Regions from separate parts of the Sphaerisporangium sp. NPDC004334 genome, predicted to be linked through region 2. Evidence: riboswitches for the same ligand, from Rfam matches in the RefSeq annotation. Region 2 holds a riboswitch; the other holds the start of a gene.
The links. Region 2 has a riboswitch for glycine ahead of gcvT (glycine cleavage system aminomethyltransferase GcvT). Riboswitches for the same ligand answer to the same signal wherever they lie in the genome.
Positions count from the first base shown of each region.

Region 1: it holds a riboswitch for glycine, as region 2 does, so the genes downstream of both, gcvP (aminomethyl-transferring glycine dehydrogenase) here and gcvT (glycine cleavage system aminomethyltransferase GcvT) in region 2, are expected to answer to the same signal.

Region 1 is NZ_JBSGDZ010000025.1:6,642-11,220, reverse strand. Features, by position in the region: gene ftsR (transcriptional regulator FtsR) at 1-603, shown strand, start outside; gene ACWEN6_RS29365 (bifunctional nuclease family protein) at 735-1,205, shown strand; gene ACWEN6_RS29360 (MerR family transcriptional regulator) at 1,352-1,975, shown strand; glycine riboswitch at 2,167-2,293, shown strand; gene gcvP (aminomethyl-transferring glycine dehydrogenase) at 2,463-4,579, shown strand, end outside.
Region 2 is NZ_JBSGDZ010000011.1:40,298-44,876, reverse strand. Features, by position in the region: gene ACWEN6_RS15730 (L-serine ammonia-lyase) at 1-511, opposite strand, end outside; gene gcvH (glycine cleavage system protein GcvH) at 671-1,060, opposite strand; gene gcvT (glycine cleavage system aminomethyltransferase GcvT) at 1,057-2,148, opposite strand; glycine riboswitch at 2,182-2,282, opposite strand; glycine riboswitch at 2,283-2,380, opposite strand; gene ACWEN6_RS15715 (gamma-glutamyl-gamma-aminobutyrate hydrolase family protein) at 2,399-3,109, opposite strand; gene ACWEN6_RS15710 (3-oxoacyl-ACP reductase) at 3,121-3,885, opposite strand; gene ACWEN6_RS15705 (aldehyde dehydrogenase family protein) at 3,953-4,579, opposite strand, start outside.

The DNA.
Region 1 (4,579 bases), on a different contig from region 2:
GACGTCACCGTCTCCAAGATCCGCTTTCTGGAGGGCGAGGGGCTCATCGAGCCCCAGCGCTCCCCCTCGGGGTACCGCAAGTTCACCCACGCGGACGTCGAGCGCCTGCGCTACATCCTCACCGCCCAGCGCGACCGCTACCTGCCGCTGCGCGTGATCAAGGACCACCTGGACACCGCCGGTCCCGACGGCGCCAACCGCCCGCGCGCCGTGGGCGGGGAGGCGCCGGTGGCCGAGGTGCGGCTCAGCCGCGCCGAACTGCTGGCCGCCGCCGGGCTGGAGGAGGAGACCCTCGCCGAGCTGGAGGATTTCGGCCTGCTCACCCCGGTGGCCCGGTGGTACGACGCCGAGGCTCTGACCGTCGCCCGCGCCTCGGGCGCGCTGGCGAGGTTCGGCCTGCATCCGCGCCACCTGCGGGTGCTCAAGGCCGCCGCCGAGCGGGAGGCGGGGCTGGTCGAGCAGGCCGTGGCCCCGCTGCTGCGGCGCCGCGCGCCGGGCGCCGCCGGCCGCGCCGAGGAGACCGCGCGAGAGCTGTCCGGTCTGCTGCAGGACCTGCACACCGCCCTGGTCCGCACCGGCCTGCGCGGCATTCTGGGCCGCTGACGGAGCCGCCCGGACATTTCGGGGTGCGGGGATGTTACGTTGAATTTTGCGGCGATGGTCACGCCGCGAGCCGAGAGCCGCGAGGGAACGGGCCCGGAGCGGGGCGGCGACCCGATGAGACGGAGCAGCCTGTGTTGCAGATGGAGGTCGTGGGGGTCCGCGTCGAGATGCCCTCCAACCAGCCCATAGTCCTGCTCAAGGAGGCCAAGGGCGAGCGATACCTGCCGATCTGGATTGGGATGACCGAGGCCACGGCCATCGCGCTGGCTCAGGCGGAGGAGCCGCCCCCCAGGCCGCTCACCCACGACTTGTTCAAGGACGTGATCGAGGCTCTGGGCGTGCGGCTGACGGCGGTGAACATCGTCGCGCTGCGTGACGGAATCTTCTTCGCCGACCTGGTGTTCTCCAACGGGGTGGAGGTGAGCGCCCGGCCGTCGGACTCGATCGCGCTGGCGCTGCGCACCGGTGCGAGCATCTTCGCGAGCGAGGACGTCGTGCGCGAGGCCGGTGTGATCATCCCCGATGACCAGGAGGACGAGGTCGAGAAGTTCCGCGAGTTCCTTGACACGATCACGCCCGAGGACTTCGGCCGTGCGGGTTAGCCATTTCGGGCATTTACGCTTCACGACGCGCCGGGCGGGATCGTTGACTGAGCATCGCGCCAGTCCTACGGTGCAAGGGAACCCACGGTTGTAATTCACGAACCCCCAGATCAGACCGTGGGATGAGAGGAAGCCGGAGGTCCGCAGTGGCGGTCAGCAGCGGCGAGGGCAAGACGGCCGGCCAGCACGATCCAGTCCAGCGGCAGTCGGCGCGGGAACGCGCGGGCGAGCAGGGCCTGCTGTTCGACGAGCGGCCGGCGTCTCTGCCCGCCGACGTCGGATACCGCGGCCCGACGGCGTGCTCGGCGGCCGGCATCACCTATCGTCAGCTCGACTATTGGGCGCGCACCCAGCTCGTCGAGCCGTCGGTTCGCGCGGCGCAGGGGTCGGGATCCCAGCGGCTGTACAGCTTCCGCGACATCCTCGTGCTCAAGGTGGTCAAGCGGCTGCTGGACACCGGGGTGTCGCTCCAGCAGATCCGCACCGCCGTCCAGCACCTGCGCGAGCGCGGGGTCAACGACCTGGCGCAGATCACGCTGATGAGCGACGGGGTGAGCGTCTACGAGTGCACCTCGGCCGACGAGGTGATCGACCTGCTCGAGGGCGGCCAGGGCGTGTTCGGCATCGCTCTCGGCGGCGTGTGGCGCGAGGTCGAGGGCTCCCTGGCGGAGCTGCCGGGGGAACGCGCGGAGCCGGCCGGCCGGGACTCCTTGGAGGACCACCCAGGCGACGAGCTGGCCAAGCGCAGGAAGGCCCGCAAGACGGGCTGAGGCCGGAGGGCCGGGACGGGGAGGTTCCCTCCGCTGAGGAGGGCCGGGGGCTGTCGCACATATCCCAGAAGATCTACGGGGTGGTCGGGGTCCCTACATACCCGCCCTACAGGGATAAAACATGGCAAATCCCGAAATGTAGGGGTAACTCCCTACTCGGGGCGGGACGGTACGATTACCGGGAAAGCTGTTGACCCTGTGCGGGAGAGACCCGGGCACGGGCCGGCACCGCACCACCTGCGGCGCCGGCGGGTGACCCCGGGCGCCGAAGGAGCAACCTCCCCGGAATCTCTCAGGCCCACGTACCGCACAGGCGAGGCGACTCTGGAAAGTAGGCGTGCCCGCCAGGCGTGTCTCACCGACGGTGCAAATCCCCCGCAAGGGGATGAAGCTCTCAGGTCGCGATGAGGATGTCGCGCTGACAGAGGGGGAGATCCGGCATACGCGCGCGCTCAGCGCCGGTCTCTACCCCTTGTAGGAGGGCCCCATGACCGATCGGTCACCGCTTCGCGACCTCTTCGCACCGCCCTTCGCCACCCGGCACATCGGCCCGTCGGACGCCGAGCAGGCCCGCATGCTGGAGGCCGTGGGCTACGCCTCGGTGGCCGACCTGATCGCCGTCGCCGTCCCCGGCGCCATCCGCTCCGGCGAGCCGCTCGACCTGCCGCCCGCCGCGAGCGAGGAGGAGGCGCTCGCGGAGCTGCGCGCCCTGGCCGCCCGCAACCAGGTGCCCACCTCGATGATCGGCCTGGGCTACCACGACACGATCACCCCGGCGGTCGTGCGGCGCAACCTGCTGGAGAACCCCGGCTGGTACACCGCCTACACCCCCTACCAGCCGGAGATCTCCCAGGGCCGCCTGGAGGCCCTGCTCAACTTCCAGACCGTCGTGTCCGACCTGACCGGGCTGGACGTCGCCGGCGCCTCGCTGCTGGACGAGGCCACCGCCGCCGCCGAGGCGATGACCCTGGCCCGCCGCGCCGGCCGCGCCAAGTCCCCGGTGTTCGTCGTCGACGCCGACGCCCTGCCGCAGACCAAGGCGGTGCTGGCCACCCGCGCCGAGCCGCTCGGCATCGAGCTGGTCGAGGCCGACCTGGCCGCCGGGCTGCCGGAGGGGGAGCTGTTCGGCCTGCTGGTCCAGTACCCCGGCGCCGGAGGCCGGCTCAAGGACTTCCGCGCCGTGGCCGCCCAGGCCCGCGCCCGCGGCGCGCTCGTGGTCGCCGCCGCCGACCTGCTGGCCCTGACCCTGGTCGAGGCCCCCGGCACCCTGGGCGCCGACATCGCCATCGGCTCCTCCCAGCGCTTCGGCGTCCCGTTCGGCTTCGGCGGGCCGCACGCGGCCTACATGGCCGTGCGCGAAGGGCTCCAGCGGCAGATGCCCGGCCGGCTGGTCGGGGTGTCGCAGGACGCCGACGGGCGCCCCGCCCACCGGCTGGCCCTGCAGACCCGCGAGCAGCACATCCGCCGGGAGAAGGCCACCAGCAACATCTGCACCGCGCAGGTGCTGCTCGCGGTGATCGCCGGCATGTACGCCGTCTACCACGGCCCCGAGGGCCTGCGGCGCATCGCGCAGCGCACCCACCGGCACGCCGCCGTGCTGGCCGCCGGCCTGCGCGACGGCGGCGTCGAGGTCGTCCACGACGACTTCTTCGACACCGTCCTGGCCCGTGTCCCCGGCCGCGCCGCCGAGGTCGTCGCGGCGGCCCTGGACCGCGGCGTCAACCTGCGCCTGGCCGACGCCGACCACGTGGGCGTCAGCTGCGACGAGAAGACCACCGGCGCGCACCTCCAGGCCGTCTGGGAGGCGTTCGGCGTGACCGGGGTCGTGCTGGACGACGTGGACACCTCCGCCTCCGACGCCCTGCCCGCCGGGCTGCTGCGCACCACCGGCTACCTGTCGCACCCGGTGTTCCACTCCCACCGTTCCGAGACCGCCATGCTGCGCTACCTGCGCAGGCTCCAGGACAGGGACATCGCCCTGGACCGGTCGATGATCCCGCTCGGCTCGTGCACCATGAAGCTGAACGCCACCACCGAGATGGAGCCCATCAGCTGGCCGGAGTTCGCCGGCGTCCACCCCTACGCCCCGGCCGATCAGGTCGAGGGCTACCTGCGCCTGATCGGCGACCTGGAGGGCTGGCTGGCCGAGGTCACCGGCTACGACGCGGTCTCCCTGCAGCCCAACGCCGGATCCCAGGGCGAGTTCGCCGGGCTGCTCGCCATCCGCGCCTACCACAGGGCCAACGGCCACGGCGAGCGCGACGTGTGCCTCATCCCGTCCTCGGCGCACGGCACCAACGCCGCCAGCGCCGTCATGACCGGTATGCGTGTGGTGGTCGTGGCCTGCGACGACGACGGAAACGTGGACGTCCCCGACCTGATCGCCAAGATCGACAAGCACAGCGAGCGGCTCGCGGCCATCATGGTCACCTATCCCTCCACCCACGGGGTGTACGAGGAGACCATCACCGAGATCTGCGAGCGGGTGCACCAGGCAGGCGGCCAGGTCTACGTCGACGGCGCCAACCTCAACGCGCTGGTCGGCCTGGCCAAGCCCGGGTCCTTCGGCGCCGACGTCTCCCACCTCAACCTGCACAAGACCTT
Region 2 (4,579 bases):
GCTCGGTGTCGTCGGACTTGATGCGGTCGGCGCCGGTGGCGTTCTCGTCCACCACGAAGCCGCCGCCCACCGAGTAGTAGACCTTCTCGCGGACCTGCTCGCCCTCGGCGGTGAAGGCGGTGAAGCGCATGCCGTTGGGGTGGCCGGGCAGGGAGATCTTGCGTTCGAACACCAGGTGCTCGCCGACGACGAAGGGGATCTCGCGGGTGCCGTACAGCTCGATGGTGCCGGTGTCGCGCATCTTCGCCAGGCGCTCATCGACGGTGTCCACGTCGACCAGCTCGGGCTTCTCGCCGGACAGGCCGAGCAGCACCGCCTTGTCGCTGCCGTGTCCCTTGCCGGTCAGGCCGAGCGAGCCGTAGAGGATCGCCTCGACCCGGGCGGTCTTCTCCAGCAGGCCGTCCTGGTGCAGGCCGCGGGCGAACTTGTGCGCCGCCGCCATCGGGCCGCCGGTGTGCGAGCTGGACGGCCCGATGCCGATCTTGAACAGGTCGAAGACGCTGATCGCCATTGATCATTCCGTCCTTGGAAGCGATGTCGTGCGAGGGATGCCCCCATATGCGCCGGATACGCGCGGGACAGGTCATGCGGTCGTGGCGCCGGCCGGTCCGGGCGGCCGGCCGGCGAGAGTCGTCATGGGTGGACGGGGATGGTGAATGGACGGCAGGGCTTAGGACTCGGCGGTGGTGACCGTGGTGTACTCCTCGGCGGTGAGGAGGTCCTCGTGGGGGCCCTCGACGCGCACGCGGAACAGCCAGCCGTCGCCGTAGGGGTCGGAGTTGACCAGCGACGGGTCGTCCACGACGACCTGGTTGACCTCCACGACCTCGCCGGTGAGCGGGGCGTAGATGTCGCTCACGGACTTGGTGGACTCCACCTCGCCCACCGCGTCGCCCGCCTCGACCGTGCCGCCCACCTCGGGCAGCTGCACGAAGACGACGTCACCCAGCGCTTCGGCGGCGAACGCCGTGATGCCCACGGTCACGGTGAGGCCGTCGTCGAGGCCGGCCACCCACTCGTGCTCCTTGGTGTAGCTGAGCTCCTCGGGAATGCTGCTCACTTGCTCCTCCGGTAAAAAGGCAGGTCAATCACGTCGACCGGTTCATGGGTACCACGGATGTCGACCGCGAGCCCATCGGACACGTTGGTGTCCACGTAGGCCATCGCGATCGGCTTGCCGAGGGACTGGGACGGCGCGCCGCTGGTGACCTCTCCAACGACGGTGCCGTCAGTCAGCAGCACCACGGGATAGCCGTGGCGCGGCACTCGGCGGCCCCGCGCGACCAGGCCGGTCAGGCGCCGGCGCGGAGGGACGTCCTTGAGCGGCGCGAGCGCCGCGCGGCCGACGAAGTCGCCGGCCTTGTCGAACCGTACGACCCGGCCGAGGCCGGCGTCGAAGGGGGTCAGCCCGGCGTTCAGCTCGTTGCCGTACAGCGGCATGCCGGCCTCCAGGCGCAGCGTGTCGCGGGCGGACAGCCCGGCGGGACGCAGGCCGTGGGAGTCACCGGCCTTGGTGAGCTCCTGCCACAGCGTGACGGCGTCGCCCGCGGCGACGAACAGCTCGAAGCCGTCCTCGCCGGTGTACCCGGTGCGGGCGATGAGCGCCTCGACGCCGGCCACGGTGCCGGGCAGGCCCGCGTAGTACTTCAAACCGGGCAGGTCGGCGTCGGTGAGCGTGGCGAGGATCTCCTGCGCGCGGGGCCCCTGGACGGCGATCAGCGCGTACTCGGCGGACCGGTCGCGCACCTCGGCCTGGAAGCCCTCGGCGCGCTCGGTGAGCTCGGCCGCCACCCGCTCGTAGTTGGAGGCGTTGGCCACGACGAGGTACTCCTCGGCGGCCAGCCGGTAGACGATCAGGTCGTCGAGCACGCCGCCGTCGGGCGCGCAGATCATGGTGTAGCGGGCCCGGCCCGGCTCCAGCGTCGACAGGCTGCCCACCAGCGCGTGGTCCAGCGCCTCGCCCGCCTGCGGCCCGGTGAGGAAGATCTCGCCCATGTGGGAGAGGTCGAACAGCCCGGCGGCGGTGCGCACCGCGTTGTGCTCGGCGGACTCGCTGCCGTAGCGCAGCGGCATCAGCCAGCCGGCGAAGTCGGTGAGCGTCGCGCCGAGGCTCTCGTGCACCTCGCGGAGCGGTGTGGGTCGGGACATGATGCGCACCTCAGACAGGGTTGGATGAGAGCATCCTCCCCCTCTGTCATCGGTGCCTGAGAGTTTCGCCCGGGTTTTACCGGACTTTCACCTTCGGCGAGGCCCCACGGAGCGGCCTGCTTTCCAGAGATCACCTGGCCCGCGCGGTCCTTTGCCTTGTGAGGTTCGCGGGGAGGACTTGCTCCTTCAGGGGTCCTGACCGGATGTCAGGACGCTCTCCCGCACGGGATCATCGGTGTTCCCGCCCACCCTACCAATGCCGATCGCCCGCCGTCGCGGCGGCGACGAGCGCCTCGAACAGCGGGCCGTCCTCGCCCGCCTCGGGGTGCCACTGGACGGCCAGGGCGAAGGGGTGGCCCGCCAGCTCCACGGCCTCCACGGTGCCGTCCTCGCAGGTCGCCGCGACCGTGAGGCCGTCGCCGAGGCGATCGGCGGCCTGGTGGTGGTAGTGGGCCGCGGCGACCTCGTCGTCCCCGAGGACCTTGGACAGGGCGGTGCCCGGCACCGGGCGCACCGGCAGGTGGCCGAACTCGCCGGGGGCCGGGGAGTGCCCGTCGTGCCCGACGACGTCCGGCAGGTGCTGGTGCAGGGTGCCGCCCAGGTGGACGTTCAGCACCTGCATCCCCCGGCACACCCCGAGGAAGGGGAGCCCGGCCGAGAGCGCCGCCCCGACCAGACCGAACTCCGCCTCGTCACGGGACTCGCGGACGTAGCCCGTCCGCGGGTGCGGGCGCTCGCCGTACCTGGCCGGGTCGACGTCCCCGCCGCCGGCCACGATGAGGCCGTCCAGCCGGCCCGCCAGCGACGCCGGGTCGCCCGCCGGAGGCAGGATGACCGGCTGGCCGCCCGCCCGTTCGACGTGCTCGACGTAGGTGTACGGCAGCAGCGCCGCCGGCATCCGCCAGACCGTGAAGGCGGCGGGCTCGACGTAGCAGGTGATGCCGATGACGGGTCGCGACATGGTCGACCAGGCTACAGCGGGGTCACGTAGGCGCCGGAGATGCCGCCGTCCACGAGGAACTCCGCGCCGGTGATGAAACTTGCATCGTCGGAGGCCAGGAAGGCGACCGCGGCGGCGATCTCGGACGCCTCGGCGAACCGGCCGAGCGGGATGTGCACCAGGCGCCGCTGGGCCCGCTCGGGGTCCTTGGCGAACAGCTCCTGCAGCAGCGGGGTGTTCACCGGTCCCGGGCACAGGGCGTTGACCCGGATGCCCTCGCGGGCGAACTGCACGCCGAGTTCGCGGGACATGGCCAGCACGCCGCCCTTGGAGGCGGTGTAGGAGATCTGGGAGGTCGCCGAGCCCATCACGGCGACGAACGACGCGGTGTTGATGATCGAACCCTTGCCCTGCCGCCGCATGTACGGGATGGCGTGCTTGCAGCACAGGTACACGCTGGTCAGGTTGACGTCCTGAACCCGCCGCCAGGCGTCCATGCCGGTGGTCAGGATGGAGTCGTCGTCGGGGGGCGAGATGCCGGCGTTGTTGAAGGCGACGTCCACCGAGCCGTAGGTCTCGAACGCCGTGCGGAACATCTCGGCGACGTCGTCCTCGCTGGTCACGTCGGTCCGGACGAAGACGCCCCCGACCTCTTCGGCGATCTTCGCGCCGCCCTCCTCGTCGAGGTCGGCGCACACGACCTTGGCGCCCTCCTCGGCGAAGCGGCGGGCCGTGGCGAGGCCGATGCCCCCCGCCGCGCCCGTGATGACGGCGACGCGGTCGCGCAGACGTTGCATGGTGAGGTACTCCCTGGTGCTGGTGGACTCCCGTGGCCCCCGGGCGGGGCGGTGGGACGGCGGGCGGTCAGTGGGCGATGAAGACGTTCTTGGTCTCGGTGAAGGCGGCCAGCGCGTCCGGGCCCAGCTCGCGGCCGAGCCCCGACTGCTTGAACCCGCCGAACGGCGTCCAGTAGCGGACCGAGGAGTGGGAGTTCACCGACAGGTTGCCCGCCTCGATGGCGCGGGCGACCCGCAGGGCCCGCCCGACGTCCCGCGTCCAGATCGACCCCGAGAGTCCGTACCGGGTGTCGTTGGCGATCTGGACGGCCTCGGCCTCGCCGTCGAAGGGGACGACGCCGACCACCGGCCCGAAGATCTCCTCGGTGTAGGCGCGCTCGTCCAGCGACTCGTGGGTGAGCACGGTCGGCGGGAACCAGAAGCCCTTCCCGTCCGGGCACGTCCCCTGGAAGTGCGGCGTGCCGGTCACGAACGAGGCCACGCGGTCGCGGTGCTCGGCGCTGATCAGCGGCCCCATGGCGGTGCCGGGGTCGCGCGGGTCGCCCACGACGAGCCCGCCGACCGTCGCGACCAGCCGGTCGAGGAACTCCTCGAAGACCGGACGCTCCACCAGGATGCGCGAGCGCGCGCAGCAGTCCTGCCCGCTGTTGTCGAACACGGCCGAGGGGGCGGTGGCGGCGGCCCGCTCGATGTC